Regions from separate parts of the Nonomuraea sp. NPDC050536 genome, predicted to be linked through region 1. Evidence: riboswitches for the same ligand, from Rfam matches in the RefSeq annotation. Region 1 holds a riboswitch; each other region holds the start of a gene.
What was found. A riboswitch is a leader RNA that binds a small molecule or an ion and turns the genes downstream of it on or off. The one in region 1 is predicted to bind cyclic di-AMP.
Positions count from the first base shown of each region.

Region 2: linked by a shared signal. The riboswitch ahead of ACIBHX_RS35795 (coiled-coil domain-containing protein) and the one ahead of ACIBHX_RS49455 (NlpC/P60 family protein) in region 1 are both predicted to bind cyclic di-AMP.
Region 3: linked by a shared signal. The riboswitch ahead of ACIBHX_RS11880 (C40 family peptidase) and the one ahead of ACIBHX_RS49455 (NlpC/P60 family protein) in region 1 are both predicted to bind cyclic di-AMP.
Region 4: linked by a shared signal. The riboswitch ahead of ACIBHX_RS18630 (CHAP domain-containing protein) and the one ahead of ACIBHX_RS49455 (NlpC/P60 family protein) in region 1 are both predicted to bind cyclic di-AMP.

Region 1 covers NZ_JBITHD010000034.1:78,570-82,137, reverse strand. The annotation lists gene ACIBHX_RS49460 (amino-acid N-acetyltransferase) at 1-406, opposite strand, end outside; cyclic di-AMP (ydaO/yuaA leader) riboswitch at 684-833, shown strand; gene ACIBHX_RS49455 (NlpC/P60 family protein) at 839-1,876, shown strand; gene ACIBHX_RS49450 (LuxR C-terminal-related transcriptional regulator) at 2,232-2,444, opposite strand; gene ACIBHX_RS49445 (cytochrome P450) at 2,750-3,568, shown strand, end outside.
Region 2 covers NZ_JBITHD010000015.1:261,776-265,343, forward strand. The annotation lists gene ACIBHX_RS35785 (NlpC/P60 family protein) at 1-822, opposite strand, end outside; gene ACIBHX_RS35790 (hypothetical protein) at 819-1,121, opposite strand; gene ACIBHX_RS35795 (coiled-coil domain-containing protein) at 1,201-2,148, opposite strand; cyclic di-AMP (ydaO/yuaA leader) riboswitch at 2,154-2,292, opposite strand; gene galT (galactose-1-phosphate uridylyltransferase) at 2,360-3,424, opposite strand; gene ACIBHX_RS35805 (DeoR/GlpR family DNA-binding transcription regulator) at 3,421-3,568, opposite strand, start outside.
Region 3 covers NZ_JBITHD010000003.1:401,347-404,914, reverse strand. The annotation lists gene ACIBHX_RS11890 (NYN domain-containing protein) at 1-56, shown strand, start outside; gene ACIBHX_RS11885 (NlpC/P60 family protein) at 154-1,128, shown strand; cyclic di-AMP (ydaO/yuaA leader) riboswitch at 1,431-1,601, shown strand; gene ACIBHX_RS11880 (C40 family peptidase) at 1,663-2,172, shown strand; gene ACIBHX_RS11875 (hypothetical protein) at 2,233-3,021, shown strand; gene ACIBHX_RS11870 (M48 family metallopeptidase) at 3,027-3,568, shown strand, end outside.
Region 4 covers NZ_JBITHD010000006.1:7,340-10,907, forward strand. The annotation lists partial or broken gene ACIBHX_RS18620 (aldo/keto reductase) at 1-20, shown strand, start outside; gene ACIBHX_RS18625 (Gfo/Idh/MocA family protein) at 31-987, shown strand; cyclic di-AMP (ydaO/yuaA leader) riboswitch at 1,064-1,199, shown strand; gene ACIBHX_RS18630 (CHAP domain-containing protein) at 1,213-1,914, shown strand; gene ACIBHX_RS18635 (RNA polymerase sigma factor) at 2,040-3,278, shown strand.

The sequences.
Region 1 (3,568 bases):
TCGGGCGGAAACCATGTCGGGCGAAGAAGTCGACCTCGAATGTGAGGCAGAAAACCCGGCGCAGACCGAGCTCCTTCGCGGTGTGGATCAAGGCCGAGACGATTCTGTGACCGACCCCCAGCCCGCGGAATTCCGGATCGACCGCCAGCGTGCGGATCTCGGCGAGATCCTCCCAGAGAACGTGCAGCGCGCCGCAGCCGACGATCTGCCCACCCCGCTCGGCCACCCAGAACTCCTGCACGTCCTCGTACAGGGTCACGGTGGCCTTCTCCAGCAGGCGTGGACCTGCACCGGCATAGGCGTCGACGAGTCGCCTGATCATCCTGACGTCGGGCGTGCGGGCACGCCGCACCGCGACCTCGGGGACCTCGGTTTCACTGACTGCCAGCTCGGCGGCCTGCTCCATGGGCGCTCAGCCTACCGATCCCATTACGGCTCATCCCTAACTCTTCCGTATACGAGTAGTAGTCACATGATGTGGCCATACGACCACGATCAGCCTTTCAACCTGGAATCCCATCAGGCGCGGTCAAAGCTGGGGCAAACAGGACGTAAAGTCGATCCTGCACGGCTGTCCGCGTGATCCCCTCGTGACCCTCCGGTTGCGAAACCTCTACGGACTTGGCAGTTCTGGTTGAGCACGAACCGCAGGTGCACTAGTGTCCACCGTCGATGTCACCCTTCTGGGTGACGCGCCCAATCCCCGCAAGGGGAGCCGGGGACCCACCGGTGGCCACGCGCCATCACCGGGGTGAATCCGAGCACCGCCGCTCGGTAGGGCTGCTCCGGCCCGAACCCGTCAGCTAACCCGGTAGGCGCCGCAGAAAGGAGCTGGTTGGTGAAGCGCACGCGCGACCGCGGGGGGAAGCAGGCGGGCAAGAATGCCCGCCCTCCGGAACGTCTCGCCCGCAGGCTCGCCGTCGTCGCCACCACCCTGACGGCCTTAGTGCTTGCCCTGCCCGTGACCTCCGCCACCGCCGCGCCCAAGCCCTCGCTGAAGGAACTGTCGGCCCAGGTGCAGGCGATGCACACACAGATCGAGACGCTGACCGAGCAGTACAACGGTCAGCGCGAGCGGCTGAAGACCGCCAAGAAGTCGGTCGAGATCGCCAAGAAGACGCTCGCCGACAGCAACGCCCAGCTCGAGTCCAAGCGCGCGATCGCCTCCGAGCTGGCCACGAACGAGTACATCTCCGGCGGCCTCGGCAAGGCCCTGGCCTTCGCCGGATCCACCGACCCCAACACCTTCCTCGACCGGGCGGCCACCACCTACGTCATCGAGGAGCAGCAGGGCGCTGCGGTCAACCAGATCACCCAGGCGATGGAAACCGCCCAGCGCGCCCGCGACAGCGCCAACGCCCGCATCACCGAGGTGCAGAAGCTCGTCACCGACCTCTCCGACAAGCGCGACAAGATCAGCAAGCTGGTCGCCAAGGTCGAGAGCAACCTCTACAAGCGCGCCATCGGCGAGGCCGGCCGCCCCGGCACCCGCGCGGTCAAGGTCAACCTGCCCGTCGTCGGCTCCGGCAAGGCCGCCGCGGCGGCCCGCTGGGCGCTCACCCAGCAGCTCAAGCCGTACGTCTGGGGCGCCGCAGGGCCGAGCACCTACGACTGCTCGGGCCTGGTCATGGCCGCCTACCAGACCGTCGGCATCTCACTGCCGCACTACACGGGCGACCAGTGGACGGCCGGACGGCACATCTCCCGCGAGGAGCTCCAGCCGGGCGACCTGGTCTTCTTCTACAGCGACCTGCACCACGTGGGCATCTACATCGGCGGCGGCATGATGGTCCACGCCCCCCAGACCGGCGACGTCGTCCGCATCGCCCCCCTCGGCAACCGCCCCTTCGCAGGCGCCGTCCGCATCGCCGACTAATTCCTCTCCAGCGTCCCGCCTGCGGTTCCCGTAAGGCGGGACTGCTTTTGTCCGGCGACCCCCGCCGCACGGGGTTTGTACTGTCGGCAGCTTTGTACGCCGGTGCGGTGCCCGAGTGCCACGATCACGGGGCGCCGTGGCGGCGAGGTGGGGGCGCCGACTCGCCGGAAGCGCCGGTCGCGGGTCCTCAGCCGAAGTACGGAGGGCGGCGGGTGGGGGCGGCTCGCCGTACAGGAAACAAGCCGTACAGGAAACAAGGGGTGGGGCGGCTTGCCGTACACGGAACAAGCAGGTGGGACGGCTCGCCGTACATCAAAAGAGCAGGGGAGGTGCGGGTGGAACGTGACAATGGGCGTCAAATGAGTTGGCGGCGGCATGCCCAGGCGACGGCTTCGATAGCGGTGGCTACGCCGATGCGGTCGCAGATGCAGCGGAGGCGGCGGCGGACCGTGCGGCCGCTGATGTCCAGGCGGCGGCCCACCCGATCGACCGTGACTCCAGTGGCGAGCTCCGCGAGGAGCGCGAGATCCGCATGGCTCAGCTCAACGCCTTCGGCGAGCACATCCATGGAGAGTCCTCTCGACAGCAGAACTCGGTGACCGGGCGAACCCGTTCGTCTCGCAGACGGTAAACGGATTCAGGAAAGGCCGTCAAGCGCGGAATTCACCGCACTTGACGATCTCTATTGACATGATCAGTTCTATATGAAGTACTCCGCATATGCCGCGACACTCAATGATCGAAAACAACGATCCATACAGTGCGCCGCAGCCGGAGATGACCCCCGCCGACGTGCTGGGGTTCGATCCGTTCGCCCCGGACTTCCTCCGCGCCCCATATACGAAATATCGGGAAATGCGTGATCATGGGGCATTGTTCCGGACTCGGGCTGGGCTGCTCGCGGCCACCTCCTACGAGCACTGCTCGACCCTGCTGCGCGACCCCCGGTTCGGGCACGGGTCCGACCCGCTGGGCAAGGGGGATCCGAGCCGCCCGGTGGAGTCGTTCCTGCTGATGGATCCGCCTGACCACACCCGGCTGCGCTCGCTGGTCAGCAGGGCGTTCACGCCGCGCATGGTGGAGCGGCTGCGGCCCAGGATCGAGGCGATCACCACCGAGCTGATCGAGGCGCTGCCCCGCGAGGCCGAGCTGGTGTCGGAGTTCGCCTACCCGCTGCCCGTGCTGGTGATCACGGAGATGCTGGGCGTCCCCGCCGAGGACCACGACCTGTTCCGCGGCTGGAGCGAGACGCTGGCGCGCAGCCTGGACCCGATGCTGACCAGCGAGCTTGCGAGCGAGACCGAGCGGGCCAGGATCGAGTTCCGCGACTACTTCCGCGCGCTGATCGCCGAGCGGCGCGCGCGGCCGGGCGAGGACCTGCTGAGCGCGCTGGCCCAGGTCGAGGAGCTGACCGAGGCGGAGCTGGTCGCCACCTGCGTGCTGCTGCTCGTGGCCGGCCACGAGACGACCGTCAACCTGATCGCCAACGGCGTGCTCAACCTGGCCAGGCACGGCGTGCTGAAGGAGGCCGCGATCCGGCCCAAGCAGGTGGTCGAGGAGGTGCTGCGGTACGACCCGCCGGTCCAGCTGACGCTGCGCTTCGCGCTGGAGGACGCGGAGCTCGGCGACACGGCGACGCCCGCGGGCACACCGGTGCTGGCCATCATCGGCGCGGCCAACAGGGATCCGGTG
Region 2 (3,568 bases), on a different contig from region 1:
GAAGGTGTCGGGCCCGGTCGCACCCCAGACGTACCGATCGCCGAGCTGCTTGAGCGCGTAGTCGATGACGCTCTGGGCGCGCGGGTTCGCGGCGAGGCTGAGGGCGTTCGGCGGGGGCGTGATGTTCCCCGAGTAGCGGACGCCGCCGCTCACGCCGGCGTCTGCCACGCCGCCGCTCACGCCGCTGTCTGCCACGCCGCCGTTTCCGTTGGGGTGGTAGGTCGCCAACTGGGTGGCCGCGGGCCGGAAGCCGGGGTCGGGGATCCAGCGCTGCCCGTCGTGCGGGACGAAGTCCTCGTCACCTGGAGCGCCGATGGACTCGAAGAACTTGACGTCGTCGCCGAAACGTTTGTTGATCTCGTCGGTGGCTTTGCCGACGGCGTCGACCGCCAGCTGCTTCTGCATCTGGGCTCGCCCCAGCGCGGTGGCCAGCTCGGACTTGGCGCCCTCGGTCGGGTCGCCGTCGCTGTTCTTACGCTTCTCGTCCACTTGGTGATAGATGGACTGGACCTCGCGTCTGGTGCTTGCCAGCGTCGTCCCTGCGGTGTCCAGTTTGTCGGCGCAGCTCGTCAGCGCGCCGCTCAGCGCATTGGCGGCCTGGGGATACTGGGCCATGTGCGTCTTGAAGCTCTCGGAGGCGTCGCCGTTCCAGGCGTCGTCGACGGTGGTGACCGCGCGTTTGAGGGTGCCGACGTGCGTGGTCGCGTTGGTGGCCAGTGTCCGCCAGCGCTTCGCGATCTTGTAGATCGCGTCATCATCGCCGTTCAGGTCGTTGATGATGTTCTGGATGGCGCTGAGGTACGACTGCCAGATGTCCGTCACGCCTGCGCCACCTCGGAGCCTGGGTTGTCGGCTTTGCGGACGTTGCTGACGACCTTGTACAGGGCCGCTTCGACCTTCTTCAGGTTTCGCTGGGCGTGCCGGGTCTCGGAGGCGAGCTTCGACTCGAGTTTCTTGACGGCCTCGACGAGCTTGCCGGAGGCGTCCGGGAGGGAGCCGAAGCAGGACTGCGTGGGGCCTGCCGGGTTCTCGTCGGCCACGGTCTTGAACTGGTTCGCGACGCCGTTGGCCTTACCCGCACAGTCTTCGAGCGCGTCGAAGTAGATATCGAACCCCGCCATGAAAGCCTCTCCCGCCATGCCCCATGGACATCAGACATCACGGGAATTTATCACCTTTGTGATCGATCTGGCTCGGCTGTCAGTTCATCGAGATGTGCACGTGGTCGTAGTGGTTCTCGGTGATGCTGCCGCGGTCCTCCATGGCGCGCCAGCCTGAGCCCATGTTGATGCGCTGCTTCCAGATCACGTACTTCACGCCGAGCTTGTCCTGGTTCTTCAGCGCCCAGGCCGCGATCTGATCGCCCAGCGTGTTGTTGGCGGCGCCGGGCATCGTGCCGCCTGAGCTCATCATGAAGTCGCAGGCGCGCCCGAGCGGATGCTCGCCGCCACCGCCGGAGCGGAAGCAGCCGACGTCGAAGGGCAGCTTGAAGTTCTTCTCGATCAGGCCGCGGATCGTGCGCATGCGCGGCGTGATGTTGTCGGAGCCGCCGGGCAGCTCGGGCGCCCAGGATCCGTCGGACTTGCGGCCGGGCCCGTAGGGGATGAGGTTCTGCAGCCTCTGCTGGATGTCCTTGATGAGCCCCTCGGCCTGGTCCTTCTCCTTGCCGACGTCGTCGGCGTTGGCCTTGATCCGCGCGGCCAGCGCGGCCGCGTCGTCGGAGGCCTGCTTCGTCTCGTCACGGGCGGTGGTCACCGCCTGCACCATCGCCACCTGGTCGGAGGTGAGCTGCTCGAGTACGGCGGCGCCGCTGCCGGTCGGTGGCGGGATCAGGCTGGACAGCGCCGGGTCGCCGTTCTGGTAGCGGAGCGTGGCCAGCTCGGCCACCTTCCGCTCGGCCTGGTCGAGCCCCTGCTGGGCGGTGGCCAGGCGCTGCTTGGCGGTCTCGGCCGCCTTCTTGGCCTTGGTCAGCTCGACCCGCTTGGCGTTGTAGGACTCGATGAGCGTGTCGATCTTGCTGTTGAGCTGCTTCAGCTCGGCGCGGAGTTGCTTCTCCGTGGGCTTGGGGGCCGCCGAGGCGGGAGTAGTGGCGCTGAGGGCCACGGCTGTGGCGGCGATGAGGCCGATGGCGAAGTTCGCCCGTGCCACGTGGGGGTTCCTCTCCCTCTGCCGACCGGGTTAGCTGACGGGTTCGGGCGTGGGAGCTTCCCTACCACTTGCGTGGATTCACCCCGGAGTGCGGTGGGTCCCCGGCTCCCGGGCGACGCGCCCGGGATTAGGCATGCAACGGGTGTTACGACCGATGCGTGAGGGATACTAGTCGTATATCCGGGGTAATGCGACTCCAAGGCGAAATCAATTAGTGATCTACCTGTGATCGAAGCATGCGGGCCGCCTCCTCCGGCAGCACGTCGTTGACGAAGGCGCCCATCGCCGACTCCGACCCCGCCAGGTACTTCAGCTTCCCCGGCGCCCGCCTGATGCTGAACAGCTCCAGGTGCAGGTATCCCAGCTCGCGCCGCTGCCGCACCGGCGCCTGGTGCCAGGACGCGATGTACGGCATGGCCACCCCGAACAGCCCGTCAAGCGCCCGCAGCACCGAGGTGTAGAGCGGCGCGAACGCGGCCCGTTCCGCCTCCGACAGCGCCGCGAGGTCCGGAACCTGGCGGTGCGGGTAGACGTGTACCTCGAACGGCCAGCGCGCCGCGGCGGGCACGAAGGCGGTCCACAGGTCGTTGGCGGCCACCACCCGGGTCCCGGCGGCGCGCTCGGCGGTGAGCACGTCGGCGAACAGGGTGGGGCGCTTCTCCGCGGCGGCCAGGTGGAGCTTGGTGCGCGGCGTGATGTAGGGGTAGGCGTAGATCTGACCGTGCGGGTGGGGGAGCGTGATGCCGATCTCCTCGCCCCGGTTCTCGAAGACGAAGACCTGCTCGACGCCCTCGATCCCGGACAGCTCCGCCGTACGGTCGGCCCAGGCCTCCATGACCAGTTCCACCTGCGCGTCGGACAGCCGCGAGAAGGAGGAGTCGTGGTCGGAGGTGAAGCAGACCACTTCGCACCGCCCCACGCCCGGACGGACCTCACTCAGCCCGCCCACATCGTGATAAGCCCCGAAATTTCCAGAGAAAGAGGGGAAGCGGTTCTCGAACACCACCACGTCGTATTCGTGGGCCGGGATCTCCGACAGCCGCGTGTCCGTGGACGGGCACAGCGGGCACTCGTCTGCCGGGGGCAGGAACGTGCGCGTCTGCCGGTGCCCGGCGATCGCGATCCACTCCTCGGTCAGCGGGTCGTACCGCAGCTCGGAAGCCACCGGCCTGGGATCGAGCGCCCGCCGGTCGATCGCGCTCCTGTCGGCGTCGTCACGCTGATCGAAGTAGATCAACTCTCGGCCGTCCGCCAGGTGGGTGATGGTGCGCTTCACTGCGAGCCCTCCGCGATGATCAGTTCTCCGGCCCGTTCGGCCAGCTCGGTACGTGCTTCCTGCGGCATCCCGGAGTCGGTGATGACCACGTCGGCCTCGGCCAGCTCGGCGATCGTGCTGATGCCGACCGTGTTCCACTTGGTG
Region 3 (3,568 bases), on a different contig from region 1:
TGGGTGCCAGACCCGTTCCTTCTGGAGTGCTGCTGCGCAGGCTCGGTCGCGCCTAGATTTCCTCCAGATGACAAATCGGCGGAATATCTAACGAGCTCAGCCGCCACATCTGTACTATTTCGCCCCAGATGTGATCCGCTGGGAGGCGTTGCTGTGAAGTTCGTTCGGGTGCCGCTGGCCGCTGGTCTCGCGATCGGGCTGCTGCTCTCGCCGAACGGAGGTGCGCTGGCCGCGCCGAAACCCACGCTCAAGCAGGCCAAGGCCAAGCTCGCCAAGCTCAACGACCAGGCGGACAAGGTCGTCGACCGCTACAACACCGCCAACGAGAAGTACAAGAAGGCCAAGCAGGCCTACGGCAAGCTGAACGACCGCTACAAGAGCAGGCTCGCCACCGTGGCGGGCCTGCGCGATCAGGTCGTGGCCATCGCCGTCAACGCCTACACCTCCGGCATGGATCCGGCCTCGCTGCCCGCCATCGTCCAGCAGAGCGACCCGGCGGGCATGCTCAACGGGCTCGCGCTGGCCGACCGGCTGAATGCCGAGCGGGGCGAGACCCTGGCCGCCTTCGACGAGCAGAACCGCGGACTCAAGACCGAGCGCGACGGCGCCCAGCAGGCCTACCAGCAGGCCACACAGCAGCGCGACGCGGTCGAGAAGGAACGCGGCGAGATCCTCAAGCTCATCGCCCAGCAGAAGAAGCTGCTGAAGCGTCTGGGGGCCTACCAGGCGGGCGACCCCAACAGCCACGGCCAGGTGTACACCGGGCCCGCCTCCGGCAGCGCCGCGGCCGCGCTGAAGTTCGCCTACGCCCAGATCGGCAAGCCCTACGTCTTCGGCGGCACCGGGCCGGGCGGCTGGGACTGCTCGGGGCTCATGCAGGCGGCCTGGCGGGCCGCGGGCGTGTCTCTCCCGCGCACGACGTGGGAGCAGTGGGCCTGGGGCTCGAGCCGCAAGGTCTCCATGGACGCGCTCGAGCCGGGCGACCTGATCTTCAACTCCGGCCTCGGCCATGTCGTCATGTACGCCGGCAACGGCGAGATCGTCCACGCGCCCCAGACGGGCGACGTGGTCAAGGTGGTCAAGCTGTCCAGCTACGGCAGCGGCTTCGCCGGCGCGATCCGGCCCTAGCTTTCGAGCCCCCTTACCCGTACGGCAGGCCGCGGCCTGCTGTTATTCGTGTGACTTGTGTGACAGATGGGACCTGACTCGCAGGTGGGGCTCCAAATGTGAGAAGGGTCACTTTTCGGTAACGGCGCCCCTCGTTCCAGCAGGGGTTGGAGGCTTTACAAGCCGCTTATTCGATCTTGACAACTTTGCTGTCACTTTGCCGGATCGTGACCTTTCGGCGTAGCTTCTGGCGTCGCGGTGCTCCAGCCAGGTCGCCGCCAACCGACATCGAACCCCGGCACCGTGGTCGATGTGGACGCATAAAGATCCATTGGCCGAGTCCGTGCAGTCAGGAGGCACGGAGCCGGGGAACCACAGATCCCTGATCGTCCCCCAGGGATCAAGGGGTGAATCGGCGCGCATGGCGTGCCGTAGGGCGAGTCTTCCAGGCCCGAATCCGTCAGCTAACCCGGTAGGCGTTCGTGGAAGACCCAAGGAGAAATCCTGTCTACTCCCCTGCATAACCCCCGTCTGTCTCGCCTTGCCCTGAGTGGGGTGGCACTCACGATGACCGTGACGGCCGGAGGTCTGGTCCTCCATGCCCCAGCGGCTCAGGCGGCGACGACAGAGACGGCCGTCAGCTTCACCGTCAAGGCGGCGACCACCGCCAAGTCGGCGAGGGCGGCCACATTCGCTCGGCAGCAGTCGAGGGCCCGGAAGGCGGTAACCGTGGCCAAGGCCCAGATCGGTGACCCGTACCGGTACGGGGCCACCGGGCCCGGCTCGTTCGACTGCTCCGGTCTTGTCCAGTACGCCTGGCGCAAGGCCGGGGTCAAGCTCCCCCGCGTGGCGGCAAGCCAGTTCGCCCGCATCAGGAAGAAGGTCTCCTGGAAGCATCTCCAGCCGGGTGACCTGATGTTCTTCCACGGGCTTGGCCACGTGGGCATGTATGTCGGAAACGGCAAGATGATCCACTCGCCGAAGACCGGTGAGAGGGTCCGGATCGACAAGCTCAGCGGATGGCGGAAGTCGACGTTCGCCGGAGCGGTCCGACCCGGGCTCTGACCGTCACGAAGGCCCCGCCCCATTTGTGGGGCGGGGCCTTCGTGCTTACCATCGAGCATCGTGTCCGCGCAGGTGAGCCGCAAAATGGTGATCGCGGGCCTGCTGCTGCTCGGGCTCGTCGCCGCCGGCGCGCCCCAAATCCCGCGAACCCCGCCCGCCGCGAGCGCCCAGGCGGTCCGGGGCGAGGTGTCCGTCGTCGCCGGTCCCGGCGCGGACCCGAAGCTTCTCCGCGACCTCGCCGGCCGGGCCGACACCGCGGCGCGGCGGGTCGCGCGCGTCCTGGGCGGGCGGGTGACGGCGAAGGTCGTGGTCCCCGCCTCCGCTGCCGAGGCGGCCCGGATGGCCGGAGTGGGTTCCGTGGCGGGGCTGGCCGCGCTGGCCGACGGGGACCGGGTGATCGTGGTGCCAGACGGCTTCGCCCGGCTCACCCCGACCGGCCGCGACGTGGTCCTCACCCACGAGCTCACCCACGTCGCCGCGGGGACGAAGGGACTGCCCGCGTGGCTCTACGAGGGCTTCGCCGACTACGTGGCCTACAAGGACTCCGGCCTGAGCCTGCCCGTGGCCGCGGCGGAGCTCAGGGCCGAGGTCAGGGCCGGCCGGGTGCCGCGCGCGCTGCCGGGTCCCGGCGGGTTCGCGCCGGGCGCCGTACGGCTGCCGCAGAGCTATCAGGAGGCGTGGCTGGCGTGTCGGTTCCTGGCGGAGCGCTTCGGTGAGGAGAGGCTGGTGGCGCTCTACCGCGACGCGCGGGCCCGTGGTGTGGACCGGGCGCTGCGCGCGACGGTAGGACTTGACGTCGCGCGGCTGACCGGGATGTGGCGCGACTACGTGCGCGAGCGACTGGGGTGACATCGATGATCGACACGGCGCCTGACGACCTCACCGAGGACGCGCGGCCGTCGCGGGGGACCGGTATCGCCATGGTGGTCCTGGGGGCGCTGATCATGGCCGTCGTGATCCTCACCACGCCGTGGCGGGCGCTGCCGCCCGAGGCTCCCTACGTCCCGCCCGACCCGGCGCGCGACTTCACCGCGGCGCAGATCGCCCGCGCCGACGCCTTCGACGCCGCCACCAGCGTCCCCGGCAACCTCTCGCTCGCGCTGACGATCGTCTTCGCCGGCGTCCTGGTCGCCACGCCCTTCGGCGCGCGGCTGCTGGCCCGGCTGCGGGGGCCGCGATGGGTGCGGATCGTGCTGGGCGTGCTGGTGCTGACCGCGATCGTCGAGCTGCTGCGCTGGCCGCTGGGCATGTGGTTCGAGACGATCCTCCGCCAGTACGGCCTGTCCACGCAGAACTGGGCGAGCTGGACCGGCGACCGGCTCAAGGGCATCGCGATCAGCGTGGTGATCCTGTCGGTCATGCTGATCGTGCTGATGGCGCTGGCGCGCAGGCTCAG
Region 4 (3,568 bases), on a different contig from region 1:
CGGCGACCTTCAACCGATAGGGTGATCGGCATGGCGGACTTAGGGTGGGGCATCGCGGCGACCGGCGGCATCGCCAGGACCGTCGCCGCGGTCATCGCGGCAGAGCCCGGGATGCGGGTCGCGGCTGTCGCATCGCGCTCTCCGGAGCGGGCGGCCGCCTTCGCGGCCGAGTTCGGCGGCACGCCGTACGGCTCCTACGACGAGCTGTGCGCCGACCCCGAGGTGGACGCCGTCTACGTGGCCACCCCGCACGCCCAGCACCTGGAGGTGGCCGAGGCCGCGTTCGCGCACGGTAAGGCGGTGCTGTGCGAGAAGCCGCTGACCGCCTCCGTCGCCGACACCGAGCGCATGGTCCGGCTGGCCCGCCAGACCGGGGTCTTCCTGATGGAGGCCATGTGGATGCGCTTCAACCCGCTGATCCGCATGGTCAAGGAGTCCGTGACGGACGTCCGGTCGGTGCAGGCGTCCTTCGGCTTCGCGCAGCCCTTCGATCCCGCCCATCGGCTCTTCGCCCCTGCGCTGGGCGGCGGAGGGCTGCTCGACCTGGGCATCTACCCGTTCGGGCTGGCCCAGCTGCTGCTCGGCCAGCCTGCGTCGTTGCACGTGACGGGCTCGCTCGCGCCCACCGGGGTGGACGCTGAAGCGGGCGGCGTGTTGATCTACCCGTCCGGCGCCCGGGCGCTCGTGGACGTCTCTTTACTCGCCGCCTACCCGAACACGGCCACCGTGGTGGGCTCCTCGCTGCGTGCCGACATCGACGCGCCCTTCTGGGCGCCGCGCCGGGTCGTGCTGTCAGGACCCGGTGTGAGCCCCTCCGAGCACCTGCTCGATCCGGCCGAAAACGGCTACGCGGGCGAGCTTCGTGAGGTGCGCGACGCCCTGGCCGAGGGGCGCACGGAAAGCCCTGTCATGCCGCTGGATGAGAGCCTCGCGATGGCCGGGTTGCTGGACGAAGCACGGGGGCAGATCACCAAACTTTACCTTTAGGGATTTGTCACCCTCTTGCCGCATGTATTACTTTCTCCATGTCCGGGCAACCTTTTCGTTGCCACATCACAGGAAAACCCTGTGACCGCTGAGTCCGCCTCGCGCGGAGCCGGGGACCCACGTCCTTGGGGTGAATCGGCACCACGGTGCCGTAGGGCAGCTTCCACGCCCGAACCCGTCAGCTAACTCGGTAAGCGGCATGGAAGCAAGGAGATCTCCCACCCGATGGTCAAGCATCGTCTTACTCGTGCGCCCAAGATCGGTTACGCTCACGCCGTCCTCGGATTGACGGTCCTCACCACCGCCTTCGGCTCCCACGCGGCCCAGGCCGCCACCGCCGACACCGCCTCGGTGAAGGCGCCCGCCGCGCAGGTGATCACCGACGAGACCTACACGAAGACGCACACCGTCAAGGCGCACACTGTCAAGGCGAGGGTCACCGCGGCCCAGGTCCTGACGCTGGCCGCCAGGCAGATCGGCACCAGGGAAGACGCCAGCGGCGGTGGGACCAAGTTCCAGAAGTGGTACATGAACTCCCCGCGCGCCACGGAGACCGTCAGGCGCGACGGCGGCAGCAAGGCGGAGTACCGGAACGCCGCGTGGTGCGCCATGTTCGTCTCCTGGGTGGGCGAGCAGACCGGCGCCCGCTCCACCGTCGGCTGGGACGCCTACACCGTCACTTACGCCAAGTGGTTCAAGAACAACAAGCGCTGGGGCAACACCCCCAAGCCCGGCGCGGTCGTCTACTACGCCTGGGACGGCAGCAAGAGCCTCGACGACATCGACCACGTCGGCTTCGTCGTCAAGGACAACCACAACGGGACCATCACCACGATCGAGGGCAACACCGGCAACGGTGAGGTCGAGAAGCGCGTCCGCCCCAAGTCCCAGGTCGTCGGCTACGGCTACCCCGAGTACGCCTCCTGACCCCTCCCCGCCGTTGCGTGTCCTGCCGGTCATGATCGATCCCCCATTCGTGAAGTTCACGATCGTGGACAAGACCGGCCGGGACACCGTTGTCAGCGGGACGGGTGAGCTGCTGTGATGGCCCGGTGACCGACGCTCATCGCACGGTTGAGACCGTCTGGCGGATCGAGGCGGCCCGGCTGATCGCCGGGCTGACGGGCCTCGTCCGCGACCTGGGCCTGGCCGAGGAGCTGGCGCAGGACGCCCTGGTAGCCGCGCTGGAGCAGTGGCCGGAGACGGGCGTGCCGCGCAACCCGGGCGCCTGGCTGATGACGGTGGCCAAGCGGCGGGCGATCGACCTGATCAGGCGCCAGCAGAACTACGAGCGCAAGCTCGCCGAGATCGGTCACGCTCTGGACGACACCGAGCACCTGCCCGAGGTCGACGAGATCGAGGACGACCTGCTGCGGCTGGTGTTCACCGCCTGCCATCCGGTGCTGTCCACCGAGGCAAGGGTGGCGCTCACGCTCAAGGTGCTCGGCGGGCTGACCACCGACGAGATCGCCCGGGCTTTCCTGGTGCCGGAGCCGACGGTGGCCCAGCGGATCGTCCGCGCGAAGCGGACGCTGGCCGACAAGGGCGTGCCGTTCGAGGTACCGCAGGGCGCGGAGCTGGCGGGACGGCTCACGTCCGTCCTCGAGGTCATCTACCTGATCTTCAACGAAGGCTACTCGGCGACCGCCGGTGACGACTGGATGCGCCCGGGGCTGTGCGAGGACGCGCTGCGCCTGGGCCGCGTCCTGGCCGGGCTGATGCCCGCGGAGCCCGAGGTGCACGGGCTGGTCGCGCTGATGGAGATCCAGCAGTCGCGCTCGGCCGCCCGGGTGGGCCCGTCGGGCGAGCCCGTGCTGCTGCTCGAGCAGGACCGCGCCCGCTGGGACCGGCCGCACATCACCCGCGGCCTGGAGTCGCTGGAGCGCGCCGGGACGCTCAGCGCCGCGCGCGGCCCCTACACGCTGCAGGCCGCCATCGCTGCCTGCCATGCCAGGGCGCTGACGCCGGAGTCGACCGACTGGCCGCGGATCGCCGCCCTCTACGAGGAGCTGGCCCACCTGTCGCCCTCCCCCGTCATCGAGCTGAACCGCGCCGTCGCGCTGTCGATGGCGTACGGCCCGGCGGTCGGGCTCGAGCTGATCGACCAGCTCGTCGACGACCCCTCGCTCAAGGCCTACCACCTGCTGCCGAGCGTCCGCGGCGACCTGCTGTTCAAGCTCGGCCGCCGGGAGGAGGCGCGCGCGGAGTTCGAGCGCGCCGCCACGCTCACGCGCAACGAGCGCGAGCGCGTCCTGCTCGCCGCCCGCGCCCAGGCCTGCGATCCCGCCTGACCCTGGCGCCAGGCCCACAGGGCGGCGTTACGGCGGGCACCACGCACGCGTTCAGCCCTGCCGCCGTGCACCCACGCGAGCCCGCGACGGTGAGAGGCGGTCCCCAGGCTTGCCGTAAAAGCGCGGAAACGACGTGGATGGGATGGGAGCGCTCCCAACAGCATGTTTGGGGCGTTCGTCCGTGAAAGTCCTGCTCGATGGCACGCCCGGTAACGGTTGCGTTTCGGTGGATTGACGGGAATGGGCGCTGCAGGCACTCTTGCTGGGAGCGCTCCCAACTCCTCCCACCT